Mesorhizobium japonicum MAFF 303099: one gene and its partner. The protein of the gene in region 2 binds, or shares a complex with, the protein of the main gene of each other region. Links are inferred from orthologs where the notes say so. Each region holds a gene or a part of one and is shown on either strand. Other genes may lie near its edges.

Evidence for each region. Proteins that work in one complex are often made in the same cells at the same time.
Region 1: the proteins of dinB (region 2) and dnaN are in contact, whole or in part, in a solved structure (PDB 1OK7), measured with the Escherichia coli proteins. The link is inferred for Mesorhizobium japonicum MAFF 303099 from one-to-one orthologs.

The regions. Positions count from the first base shown.
Region 1 is NC_002678.2:4,474,794-4,480,328, reverse strand. Bases 2,417-5,295 are described here. They hold dnaN (DNA polymerase III subunit beta), read left to right. Parts: upstream 2,417-3,236; coding sequence 3,237-4,355; downstream 4,356-5,295. Other genes in these bases: recF (DNA replication/repair protein RecF), read left to right, coding at 4,439-5,295; dnaA (chromosomal replication initiator protein DnaA), read left to right, coding at 2,417-2,931. Outside these bases: MAFF_RS22865 (enoyl-CoA hydratase), read left to right, coding at 1-83; rpsT (30S ribosomal protein S20), read left to right, coding at 265-531; more of dnaA, read left to right, coding at 1,387-2,416; more of recF, read left to right, coding at 5,296-5,535. UniProt on the Escherichia coli protein: Confers DNA tethering and processivity to DNA polymerases and other proteins. Acts as a clamp, forming a ring around DNA (a reaction catalyzed by the clamp-loading complex) which diffuses in an ATP-independent manner freely and bidirectionally along dsDNA.
Region 2 is NC_002682.1:163,923-171,634, reverse strand. What follows is about bases 1-2,820. They hold dinB (DNA polymerase IV), read left to right. Parts: upstream 1-777; coding sequence 778-1,863; downstream 1,864-2,820. Other genes in these bases: MAFF_RS00880 (DUF2493 domain-containing protein), read right to left, coding at 2,418-2,820; MAFF_RS39885 (hypothetical protein), read right to left, coding at 1,908-2,075; MAFF_RS00895 (SOS response-associated peptidase family protein), read right to left, coding at 1-173. Outside these bases: more of MAFF_RS00880, read right to left, coding at 2,821-3,344; MAFF_RS00875 (DUF7146 domain-containing protein), read right to left, coding at 3,696-4,754; MAFF_RS00870 (bifunctional class I SAM-dependent methyltransferase/DEAD/DEAH box helicase), read right to left, coding at 4,754-7,712. UniProt on the Escherichia coli protein: Poorly processive, error-prone DNA polymerase involved in translesion repair and untargeted mutagenesis. Copies undamaged DNA at stalled replication forks, which arise in vivo from mismatched or misaligned primer ends.

The DNA of each region.
Region 1 (5,535 bases), on a different replicon or contig from region 2:
ACTCGCTTTTCGCGCTCGAAGACCAGAAGGAAGGCATGGCGGCCTTCGCCGAAAAGCGGAAGCCGAATTTCGCCAATCGGTAGAGCCTTGCCCGCCCGCGACGGAAACCCTGTGGCGCGGGCCAAAAAGAACGCCAGGCAGCGTTGACGCGCCGGAAAAGCTGAACTATAAGCCGCACCAACCGAGGCGGCCCTGTGGCTGCCCGTTTGTTTTTTGCGTCCTGCGGCATGCCGCGTGCGCCGACCAGATCAGAAGAGAGGCATCATGGCCAACACATCCTCGGCCAAAAAGGCAACGCGCAAGATCGCCCGCCGAGCGGCGATCAACAAGAACCGCCGCTCGCGCGTGCGCACCTATGTCCGCCAGGTCGAGGAGGCGCTCGCTTCCGGCGACAAGGCTGCCGCGCAGGCCGCCTTCAAGGCCGCCGAGCCGGAGTTGATGCGTGCCGCGACCAAGGGCGTCATCCACAAGAACACTGCGTCCCGCAAGGTGTCGCGCCTGGCCGCACGGCTCAAGGTGCTGTCGGCCTAACATCGCTATACAGACTAGCTTGTCTAAAACCCGGCCGATCGCGCCGGGTTTTTTTCGTTTGCCGGCAAGTACTTAAAAAGAATGCTCGGAAACGGCACCCAAGGCGGATCCCAAGCTTCCAAATGCTTTGCCGGCACATACATGCCTACTGATGGTTGATATGCTTAAAAAGTGTCGCCTCGGAAGTTCCTGACTATCAGAAATAAGCTATATTTTTCAGATACTTACCCATGGTCATCCACAGCCTGTCCACAGCACCCCAGGGGGACGGGAGGACAACTGGCTGTCAAGCGAATTATTTCAGAATATTTCGTATCGGCCCGGCTTTTTCATATTCGCCGGAAAAGGGTTTGAATCACAATGGCTTTGTCAAAATATACCGCTGCAGCATGGCGCCCGAAGGCGCCGGAGGTAACCAGATTCCTTAAAAATCCGTTAGACGTGGCCTTGCCCTATCCACAACGATTTCGGTAATGTCGATCCATCGAAAGGGACGGGCCGCTGGCCCTAACCCAGCCTGACGCAGCCAGCTTAAATTGGCGGGATTTGCGACGCGGATCAAGTCCGCGGACGGCTTTGGTTTGCTCTTTTTCGATACGGTAGGGGACTGGCGTAACGAGACATGGCAGGTTGACAGCGCGCCGGCGTTTTTCGCCGGACGATGTCGTATTGCCCTGACATACCCAACGCGGACTGGCTTCCATGGGCCGGCACCGGTTCCCTCCGGATAGTGGCGACGTCCATTGCCTGCGGCGGCAAAGGGCATCGTAGCGAAGACAAAGTCGCTGGAAACAAGGATGCAGGAGGCGCATCCCCAGCGAAAAAACAGGTACTAGAAAGACAAGGAACTCGATCATGCAGAGCGGCATCGAAAGGGAGCTTACGGGCGACCTCCCATTTCCTGGAACTTTGATCGGAGCAAACGAGATGGCGGTCTCCAGCGACGCGGAACAGAAGTTCGACCGGGTCAAGACCCAGTTGAAGGCGCGTCTGGGAGCTGAAGTCTATTCGAGCTGGTTCGGCCGCATGAAGGTCGCGGAAGCGTCCAAGGGCATTGTCCGCATCTCGGTCCCCACCGCGTTCCTGCGCTCGTGGATCAATGGTCATTATCTCGACCTCATCTCCGAACTGTGGAAGCAGGAGGATGCCGATCTCCTCAAGATCGAGATCGTGGTGCGCACGGCCACCCGTCAGGGGCGCAGCCATGCCGAACCGGAGTTGGCGCCGGCGCGCAAGATGACACGCCAGACGCAGACGGCGCTGGCCGCCGGCACTGTAAGCCCCGGCAGGGTGGAACGGCCTCCCGTGCCGCGCCCGGGTGCGGCGGTCGAGAGCGAGTTCCGCCACAATGTGCTGGGGTCACCGCTTGATCCGCGCTACACGTTCGGCTCCTTCATCGAGGGGCCGTCGAACCGGGTGGCCTTCGCCGCCGCCAAGGCCGTGGCGGAATCGCAGTCGAGCGCCGTGCGCTTCAATCCGCTTTTCCTGCACGCGACCGTCGGGCTCGGCAAGACCCACCTCCTGCAGGCCATCGCGGCGGAATCGCTGAAGCAGAACCCGAAGTCCCGCGTCGTCTATCTCACCGCGGAGTATTTCATGTGGCGCTTCGCCACGGCGATCCGCGACAACAACGCGCTGACGCTCAAGGAGCAACTGCGCGACATCGACCTCCTGATCATCGACGACATGCAGTTCCTGCAGGGCAAGTCGATCCAGCATGAATTCTGCCATTTGATCAACATGCTGCTCGACAGCGCCAAGCAGGTCGTTGTCGCCGCCGACCGGCCGCCGTCCGAGCTGGAATCGCTCGAGCCGCGCGTCCGCTCGCGCCTCAATGGCGGCGTCGCGCTTGAAATGTCGGCGCCTGATTTCGCCATGCGCCTCGGCATGCTCAAACTGCGCCTGGCCACGGCCAGGATCGACGACGCATCGCTCGACATTTCCGACGAGATCCTCAATCACGTCGCCCGCACCGTGACCGGCAGCGGACGCGAACTGGAGGGCGCCTTCAATCAGCTGCTGTTCCGGCAGTCGTTCGAGCCGCAGATCACCATCGATCGTATCGACGAGATCCTCGGCCACATCTATCGCACCGGCGAGCCGAAGCGGGTCCGTATCGAGGATATCCAGCGCATCGTGGCGCGCCACTACAATGTGTCGAAGACCGAATTGCTGTCCAATCGGCGCACGCGCACCATCGTCAAGCCGAGGCAGGTCGCCATGTACCTGTCGAAGGTGATGACGCCGCGCTCCCTGCCCGAAATCGGACGGCGCTTCGGCGGCCGCGACCACACCACGGTTCTGCATGCCGTGCGCAAGATCGAGGACCTTTCCGGCAACGACAACACGCTGGCCCAGGAACTCGAGCTGTTGCGGCGGCTGATCAACGACCAGGCCTGACCGGTCCAGAACAGGCAAGCCGGAACTGCGCTAGAATTCAATGGCTTGCCTGCCCAGCGATGAGCCCGAAATGGGCTCGCGGTATCGGCCGGCGACGATCCGGATTCCGGATTCAGCACACCGGCTGGCGGTCTTCGCGGCGTTTATCCCCAGAAAGCCCGCGCAGCCGGCCCGAACCGGTGTCGCGGGCTTGCGTTTGCGGGCTTTTTCCTGTCAGTTTACGCAGATTCTGAGCCTGTTCAGACCTTTCGCGGGGCGCCGCCAGCCGGAGACCCGCTCATCCTTTCAAGCGAGCCTGTTTCGTCATGCGTGTTATCCTGGAACGGTCAAATCTCCTGAAGTCGCTCAACCACGTCCACCGTGTGGTCGAACGGCGCAACACGATACCGATCCTGTCCAATGTGCTGCTCAGCGCCGAAGGCGCCAGCCTGGAAATGAAGGCCACCGACCTCGACCTGGAGGTGACCGAAGCAACGCCCGCCAAGGTGGAGCGTGGCGGGGCGACGACGGTTCCCGCGCATCTGCTCTACGACATCGTGCGCAAGCTCTCGGACGGCGCCGAGGTGATGCTGAAGACGGACGAGGACGGCAACGCCATGACGGTGACGTCGGGCCGCTCGAGCTTCCGCCTGCAGTGCCTGCCGCAATCCGACTTCCCCGAACTTTCGGCCGGATCGTTCTCGCATATCTTCCGGCTCGACTCGGTTGCCCTGAAGGGTCTGATCGAGAAGACGCAGTTCGCCATTTCCACCGAGGAGACGCGCTACTATCTCAACGGCATTTACCTGCACACGCATGAAGTCGGCGGCAAGCTGAAGCTGCGCTCGGTGGCGACCGACGGCCACCGCCTGGCGCGCGCCGAAATCGACGCGCCGGCGGGTTCCGAAGGCATGCCGGGCATCATCATTCCGCGCAAGACGGTGAGCGAGCTGCAGAAACTGGTCGACGATCCGGATGTCGCCGTGACCACCGAACTGTCCGATACCAAGATCCGCTTCACCATCGGCAGCGTGGTCCTGACCTCGAAACTAATCGACGGCACCTTCCCCGATTATCAGCGGGTCATTCCGACCGGCAACGACAAGAAGCTGATCCTCGACCGCCAGAGCTTTGCCGCAGCGGTCGATCGCGTCTCGACCATTTCCTCCGAACGCGGCCGCGCGGTGAAGCTTTCGATCAGCGAAGGCCAGGTGACGCTTGCGGTCAACAACCCGGATTCCGGCAGCGCCACCGAGGAACTGGCGGCCGATTACTCGTCCGACCCGATCGAGATCGGCTTCAACGCCAAATATTTGCTGGATGTCGCCGCCCAGCTCACCGGTACGGAAGCCAAATTCATGCTGGCCGATGCCGGTTCGCCGACGCTGATCCACGACATGGCCGACGAGACCGCGCTTTACGTGCTGATGCCGATGCGGGTGTAGCCGGCGCTGCATCATCGATCCGGCTCTGCGACAGGACCGGCGGCAAGGACAATGGTTGCGGCACTTCTACAGGCGGATAGCGGTTGCCGGCACAGACTCATATAAGTAAGCTTACACTTACGAATTTCCGCAACTATGCGGCGCTGGCGATCGATCTCGCCCCGGGCGCCGTCGTGTTTTCCGGCGACAATGGCGCCGGCAAGACCAACCTCCTCGAAGCGATTTCCCTTCTGACGCCCGGGCGTGGCCTGCGCCGTGCCCCTTACGCCGATGTCGCGCGCGAAGGCGGCGATGGCGGCTTTGCGCTGCATGCCCGGCTCGACGGCCCCGACGGCCAGGTCGAGATCGGCACGGGCATTTCGGTTGGCGAGGGCGAAGGCGGCAGGCGGGTTCGCATCAACGGCGCGACCGCCCGATCGGCCGAAGACATGCTGGAATGGCTGCGCGTGGTGTGGCTGACGCCGGCCATGGATGCGCTGTTCACCGGACCGGCCGCGGATCGCCGGCGCTTTCTCGACCGACTGGTGCTGGCGATCGATCCCGGCCACGGCCAGCGTGCCCTCGACTACGAAAAGGCGATGCGTGGCCGTAATCGCCTGCTTACGGATGGGTCCCGGGATGATCGCTGGTTCGAGGCGATCGAGACGCAGATGGCCGAAACCGGCGTCGCCATTGCGGCGGCGCGCGCCGAACTGGTGCGCCTGCTCGCCGCCATGATCGACAGGCTGCCCGACACGGGACCGTTCCCGCAGGCCGACATCAGCCTTTCGGGCGATCTGGAAGCCGAGGTTTCCAGTGCGCCGGCGGTCGATGTCGAGGAGCGGTTCCGCCGCGCGCTCGCTGGTGGCCGTGATCGCGATCGCGCCGCGGGGCGAACGCTCGAAGGCCCGCACCGCTCCGATCTCCTGGTGCGGCATCGGCCCAAGGCGATGCCGGCCGAGCTTTGTTCGACCGGCGAGCAGAAGGCCTTGCTGGTCGGCATCGTGCTCTCGCACGCGCGGCTGACCGGCGAGATGTCCGGCATGACGCCGATACTGCTGCTCGACGAGATCGCCGCCCATCTCGACGGCGGGCGGCGGGCGGCGCTGTTCTCGATCCTCGAGGAGTTGAACTGCCAGGCCTTCATGACGGGGACCGATGCCGCGCTGTTTTCCAGCCTCATGGGGCGTGCGCAGTTCCT
Region 2 (7,712 bases):
TCGCCCTCGGCGCCGTCGACCGTCCGGATGATCGGCCCGACATCCGTAATCTTGATATCCTCGCGCGCCTCGATGTTCGGCGCGCCTTCGCTAAAGCGGATCTTGATCTTGAGATCTGCGAAGTCCTCCACGATCGAGGCGACGTCCACCATCAGCCGATAATCATTGCACATGGGTCACCCGTCTCTTGGCGTTGCCCGGCAATCATGTTCCGGCTATGTTCATTTTACCATGCGCGCAAGAGTTTTCGCTGAACGCCGCGTCATCATAAGGCGCTATGGCGACGATGTTGAGATGCTTGAGTTGCCGTGGGGACTTCAGCCAAGGAACCAGGCGGACGCCCTTTCACGGTCGTGCGTGCGGAGGAGCGCACGTTTCCGAGCCATCGCTGCCTGGTACCGGCGTCCGAATTCCGGTATCGCAGCCAGGGAAAGAACGACAGCTTTCGCCTTGGAAGCGGTGATTGGTTCTATTTCGTCGGCATCTGGCGGCCGGCGACGCGCGATTGGCCGGAAGCCTACGCAATCCTCACGATCCAGGCCTATGACGACATTTCCCCCTATCATGACCGTCAGATGGTTGTGCTGCGCCGGGACGAGCGCTCGGTTTGGCTCGACATGACGCATCCTGAACACGAAGTCCTTCGCCCCCTTCCAGGAGCAAGTCTTGCGATTTCGCATCTGCGCCAGGCTCGCAAACAGGCTGAATTTGCGATCTGAAGATTGTAGGATCTTTCAATACGAGGCTTAGACCCTGGTGAAATGATATTGCAGGCAAATGGTCCCTGAACGCGGCGCCGACCCTCGCAAGATCATCCATGTCGACATGGATGCATTCTATGCGTCGGTCGAACAGCGCGACAATCCAGAACTGCGCGGCAAGCCGCTTGCCGTCGGCGGCGCCGCCGCCCGCGGCGTGGTTGCTGCCGCAAGTTACGAGGCCCGAGCCTTTGGTGTTCGCTCCGCGATGCCTTCGGTCACGGCAAAGCGCAAATGCCCCGAACTGATCTTCGTGCCGCCCCGATTCGACGTCTACCGGGCGGTCTCGGCTCAGATCCGAGACGTGTTCGCCGAACACACCGATCTCATCGAGCCGCTCTCGCTTGACGAGGCCTATCTCGACGTGACGCAGAACCGGCTCAACATTTCGTCTGCCACGACGATCGCCGAGATGATCAGGGCGAAGATCCTGGAGGTGACCGGTCTCACCGCTTCCGCGGGCATTTCGTACAACAAATTTCTCGCCAAGATGGCGTCCGACCAGAACAAGCCGAACGGCCAGTTCGTCATCACGCCACGCCACGGGCCGGCCTTCGTGGAAACCTTGCCGGTCAACAAATTTCATGGTGTCGGTCCTGCGACAGCCGCGAAGATGGAGGCGCTCGGCATTGAGACCGGCGCTGATCTCAAGGAAAGGTCCCTTTCCTTCCTGCAGCAGCATTTTGGAAAGTCGGGGCTCTGGTACTATCAGATCGCGCGCGCCATCGACGAACGTGCGGTCGATCCGGATCGGCCACGCAAATCGATCGGCGCCGAGGACACGTTCGCAGCCGACATCGTCGATCTCGAAACATCGCTCGCCGAACTCAAGCCGCTGGTGGCCAAAGTGTGGGGATACTGTGAGGGCAAAGGCATCCGGGGCCGGACCGTCACGCTGAAGATCAAATTTGCCGACTTCCAGCAGATCACGCGCAGCCGGACTGTGGCGGTGCCGATCGAACTTTCCGACTTCGAGCATCTCGCAGCCGATCTCCTTGGATCGGTGTTTCCGGTGCGGAAGGGAATCCGCCTGTTGGGCGTGACGCTTTCGTCGCTGGGCGACGTGTTGCCGCCGGATCAGCGGCAGTTGCGGTTCGAACTCTAGGTATCTCCACGGCCGGGGGAAAAACCAACCGCAGGCTCTCAGTGTCAACGCGCATGCGGATCGATTTCGCGAACGATCTGTGAGGCTTCTCCGTCATACTCGTCGGCCGGCACGACGGTGAGCGACCCGTCGCCGGCCCGGAAGATGATGATGCTGACCATCAGGGTCGTTGCGAGACTGAAGGCGAAGGCATTTGCTTCTGCGAGAGACATCGTCCTGGCTCCTGTTTGGAAGCGGGGATCGATCCCCGCGTGACAGGCGCCCGACGAGGCTGGCCAAAAGGCTGCAATCACCGCAGGGCGAAGCCAAAGTGGCGGCACGCTTTGCGTAGTCCGACCCTTCACGGGTTGATGGCGACAGGCCCTTTGACCAGACCAAGGATTTGCGCCAAGAACGTGGGGATCGATCTATCCGTTGTTGTCAGGACCCTGAGGCATCGTGCGAGGCTCACTGCTCCGCCTGCGTCGCGGCCATGCCAGCAAGTACGCTGACCGAGCCTTTAGGTTCGAAGCGGCGATAGGCGACCCCAGTGACATCGGTCCGTCAGGCGACTGTCACGTCGCGCCAAAACGCATGACCGGGATGCCGAGCCTGCGCGCTTTGTCGGCAAGATTGTCCTGGATGCCGGTCCCTGGGAAATGAACCACGCCGATTGGCATCAGATCCAGCATCGCGTCATTTCGCTTGAAGGGTGCGGCCTTGGCGTGCCGGGTCCAGTCAGGCTTGAAGGCGACCTGCGGCACATTGCGGTGGTGAGCCCATTTCGCGGCGATCAGCTCGGCGCCCTTGGGTGAGCCGCCGTGAAGAAGGACCATATCGGGATGCTTGGCGTGCACCTGGTCGAGCTTGTCCCAAATCAGGCGGTGGTCATTGCAATGCAGTCCACCGGTGAAGGCGACTTTCGGGCCTTGGGGGAGAAATGCCTGGGTGTCGGCAGCCTTCTTGGCGGCAAGGAAGTCACGACTGTCGATCATTGCCGCCGTGAAATGACGGTGATTGACCCTAGAGCCTGAGCGCGGCCGCCAGATCGAATGGGTGTGGCGCTCGAAATGCTCGGCGGCCTGGTCGCGCATCAATTCGAACGCGTTGCGGCGTTCAAGCAGCGTCTGACCTTGGGCAATCAGTTGTTCGAGTTCGACAGACTTGACCTCGGACCCATCCTGTTCACGCTGCAGGCGCTGTTGGCCAAGTTCGTTTTCATCGAGTTCGCGTTCGATCCGCGCGGTCGCGCGATGGAACAGGTTGACCGTACCCCACAATAGTTCCTCGAGGTCGGGCTCAAGGCGTGTGTCGGCCATCGCCACCACGAGAGCATCGAAGATGTCGGCGATGCTGGCGGCGACGACACGTCCCTCGGGAAGCGGGCGCGGATCGGGTTCGTCCTCGAAGGGACGGTAGCCGTAGAGCTGAAGCTCCTGAAGGACGTGGTCGATGGGGGATGCGGGTTGCGGCTCGATATCGGTATCGTGCTCGGTGCTCATGGCGGCTTGCCTTCGCGGGATCGGCCGCGCCCATCGCGGCCTTCATGGCGACGAAGGCGATGGACGATCTGGACTTGCACCCGCAGCGTCAGCGCAGGGCCGCAACGAACGTGGAGGATGGCTGCGCCCGGCTATTTTGCCTCGCGATGGAAAGGCCCGAAGACGGGTCCCGCGCGGCTTGCCGTGAGGGATGGCAAGGGCCGCCGGAAAATAGCCGGGCGCAGCCATTGCCTGTCCGGACCGCCGGCGCCCGATCGCCCTCTGGAAGGCCGTGGACCGGCCTCGAACGAGCGCAGGTCCGCATGCGCAGCCGTGCCACGCAGCTGGCACGCCCGCTTCCTCCCTTTCCGGTCAGGCCCTCAGCGTCATGAAGCGAGCGACGTCTTGCGGCGCGATCTGTACCCGCAGGATCGCCCTCAGGGCATCGGGACCGAGCAGACGCAAATCCTCGTTGAAGTCGCCGAGCCGTGGCGTCAGGACCATCGCCTCGATGCCGGCCGCGTTGGTGCGTTCAATCAGGGTTGCCACTGCTGCGTCGCCTGCCGGATCATTGTCGCGGGCGATGTAGAGCCGCCGCAATGTGTCAGGGAACAGAATTGCGGACAGATGCGCCGCCGACAGCGCCGCAAGTGCTGGCATGGTTGGCAGGACAGAGCGTTGCGAAAGCATGGTCTCGATGCCTTCGCCGGCGGCCATGACATCACGACAGCAGCCGAAGCGGACAGCGTGACCGAGCAGTTCGCCCATGGCTCGTCTCGGCGTGTCGATCGGAGCACGGCCGAGATGTGCTTCGCTGAATCCGCCCGGATCGAGCCAGGTGCGGTGGGCGCCGGTGAGCTTGCCTTTGAGGTCGGTGACTGCCGCGATCATTGCCGGCCATGTTTCGGTCGGGCCGCTCTCTGGACGGTAGTAGCAGCGCGGATGAAACCGAAGGTCCCCGGTCTCATGCAAGGCTGTAATCGCGCGTCCGCGCAGATACGCCTCCACGAGCGTTCCTGATACCGGCTGCGACATGGAGACCAGCCGCCGCGCCGCTTCGGGAGAGCCGCCGGCAGCGGGAACGGCTTGCTCCCACTGGTCCTTTGGTTCGTTCGTCGTCAGGGGCATGGACAGAAAGCTGCGCGCCTCGTTGCAGACGTCCTTGAAATCGACAAGGCCAAGCGATTCCCGAATGACATCCAGCAGGTCGCCATGCTCACCGGTGGCGGCGTCAGTCCATTTCCCGGCGGCGCCCTTGCCGGAATCCGATCCCTTGAGACGAACAAACATCGAGCGTCCCGGCGCATTGCGGGCGTCGCCAACCAGCCAGTAGCGGCCCTCACGGCGTCCGTTGGAAAGGTAGCGGCGGCAGACCGCCTCCGCCCGATGGGCGAGACGGCTTGCTAGTTCCGATGCATCGCAAGGCGACATCAGGTGGCCTCCTTCTCGCTGATGCGGTGTATGGGATACCGCTCGATGACCTTGGCGAGCACCGCAGGTCCACTCGCGTCCGCAGGCACGAACATCCGCAGCTTCCAGGAGATGATCTCGTGGAAAAGCCCGTAGGCCGTCAGCCGCTCGCGCATGCTATCGGTGAAGCCCGACAGCTCGATGCGATTGGCGCCCATGACACGAACGCGGCGCAGATGAAGTCCCTCGGCGAGGTCGAGCATCGTTCGTCCGTCCGCAAGGGCGTTGAAGGCATCTCGTGCCGTAAGGGTGCTGACGCCGGTTGCGAGCGCGCCGGCGGCCCATGCGGCCGAAACCCTGCGTCCGATGATGCGCTCCCCCTCGTCGGTCTGGAGCCGATAGACCCGGCTCGATTCGTTTGGTAGTCGCTTCCAGATCGGCAACAGCAGCCCCGCGACGATGTGGATGGTCGAGTCCGAGAATGCCGGGACGCCCGCGACCTCCGCACTCCAGGCGGCGGCGAAAGTCTCCCGATCAGCCTGCTGCCAATGACTGTCCCCCATCATACGCAGGGAGGCATGGTGTTGCTCCATCGGCCGGATCAACCTGACCCGCCGTTCGATTTCGCCATCATCGAGCATGAACGACGGCGCGGGGACCTGCAGGGCAGCACGCCCTGAGCGTTCGTTGACCAGCAGGATGGCGCGCTGGTCGTCGAGCTGGGCGACAGCTTCCTCGACAGGCACGGGTCGGTTGCTCTGGCGCTGATCGATGGTGAGGAGCTGCGTTTCGGCGCCCGTGCCCGGATGGGTGTAGATCGCCCGCCGATCGGTGACGACAAAGCTCTCCGCTCGCAGCGTTTCGAGCCCAACATCATAAACCCCAGCCGCGATGGCGCCTTGCACCCTGGCTGTGAGCAACTGGTCGAAAGCCGCGAACAGGATGTCCTGCAGTTCGATGGTAAGCGCCAGCAGGCGATTGAGGAAAGTGGTGACCGGCGGCAACTCGTCCTTGATGCCGTTCTCGTCCGTCAGCGTCAGCCCTGTGGTCTGCTCGAACAGCTTGAGTGAGCAGCCCTCCACCTTGCCGCGGACGATCAGCAGATAAAGCTGGCGCAGCGCATCGCGCGCATAATGCGATTCCAGATTGTCCTCCGGCCGGAACAGGCCCTGCCCGCCGGTCTGGCGCTGGCCTCGCGTGATCGCGCCCAGCGTATCGAGACGCCGGGCAATCGTGGAGAGGAAGCGTTTCTCGGCTTTCACATTGGTGGCGATCGGCCGGAACAGCGGCGGCTGCGCCTGGTTGGTCCGATGCGTGCGGCCAAGCCCCTGGATGGCGGTATCGGCCTTCCAGCCAGGCTCAAGAAGATAGTGGACGCGCAGACGTGTGTTCCGTGCCGAAAGCTCCGCATGGTAGCTTCGGCCGGTCCCGCCGGCCTCGCTGAACACCAGGATGCGCTTGACGTCATCCATGAAGGCCTGCGTCTCGGCGAGATTGGCCGAGGCTGCGCGGCCCTCGACCATCAGGCGTTCGCCCTTCCTGACGATGCGTCGCGACCGACCCGTCACCTCCGCGACCATGTCGGTGCCGAAGAGCTGGACGATCTGGTCGAGCGCCCCAGGAACCGGTGGCAAGCTCGCCAGCTTCTCAATCAGCGCCGTGCGGCGCGCGAGCGCCTCGCGGCTTTCAACGGGCTGGCCGTCGCGAAACACCGGCCTCGACGACAGGTTCCCTTCCGAATCCGTAAAGGGCTCGTAGAGTTGAACTGGAAAGGAATGCTCGAGGTAATCGAGCACATATTCGCGCGGCGTGATGTCGACGCGGACATCGTTCCATTCCTGCGTCGGCACCTCCGCCAGCCGGCGTTCCATCAGCGCCTCGCCGGTGGAGACGATCTGAATAACGCTCGAATGCCCGGACTGGAGATCCTGCTCGATCGAGCGGATCAGCGTCGGCGTCTTCATCGACGTCAGCAGGTGACCGAAGAAGCGCTGCTTGGCGCTTTCGAAGGCCGAGCGCGCGGCGGACTTGGCCTGGCGGTTCAACGTGCCGCTGTCGCCGGTGATGTTGGCGGCCCGCATGGCCGCGTCGAGATGATTGTGAATGACGGCGAAGGCGCCCGCGTAGGCATCGTAGATGCGCCGCTGCTCAAGCGTCAGTTCATGCTCAACCAGTTCATATTCGACGCCGTCGAAGGAGAGCGAGCGTGCCGTGTAGAGGCCGAGCGCGCGAAGGTCCCGGGCGAGCACCTCCATTGCCGCCACGCCACCCGCCTCTATCGCCTCGACGAACTCCGCTCGGGTCGAGAACGGGAAGTCCTCGCTACCCCAGAGGCCAAGCCTCTGGGCGTAGGCCAGATTGGCGACGGTGGTCGCGCCGGTGGCGGAGACATAGACGACACGGGCGCCAGGCAACGCATGTTGCAGGCGCAAGCCGGCGCGACCTTGCTGTGAGGGCGCGACGTCGCCACGTTCTCCCTTGCCGCCGCCGGCATTCTGCATGGCGTGCGCCTCGTCGAATATGAGCACTCCGTCGAAATCCGAGCCCAACCATTCGACGATCTGCCTGACGCGCGAAACCTTCTCGCCACGGTCGTCGGAGCGTAGCGTGGCATAGGTTGTAAACAGGATGCCTTCTGGAAGCGTGACGGGATGTCCCTGCGGGAAGCGTGAGAGCGGCGTGACCAGCAGACGCTCCGTGCCGAGCGCGGCCCAGTCGCGCTGCGCGTCCTCAAGCAGCTTGTCTGATTTGGAAATCCACACGGCCTTGCGCCGGCCTTGCAGCCAGTTGTCGAGCACAATGCTCGCCGACTGCCGGCCCTTGCCGACGCCGGTTCCGTCGCCGATGAAGAAGCCACGCCGGAAGCGCACCGCTGTTGGCGCCTCCTCGGGTGCTGCGGTGACAAGATCGAGCGTGTGGTCGACTGACCACGATCCGGTGAGAAACCCGCAATGGGCCTCGCCGGCCAGGATCACCGTT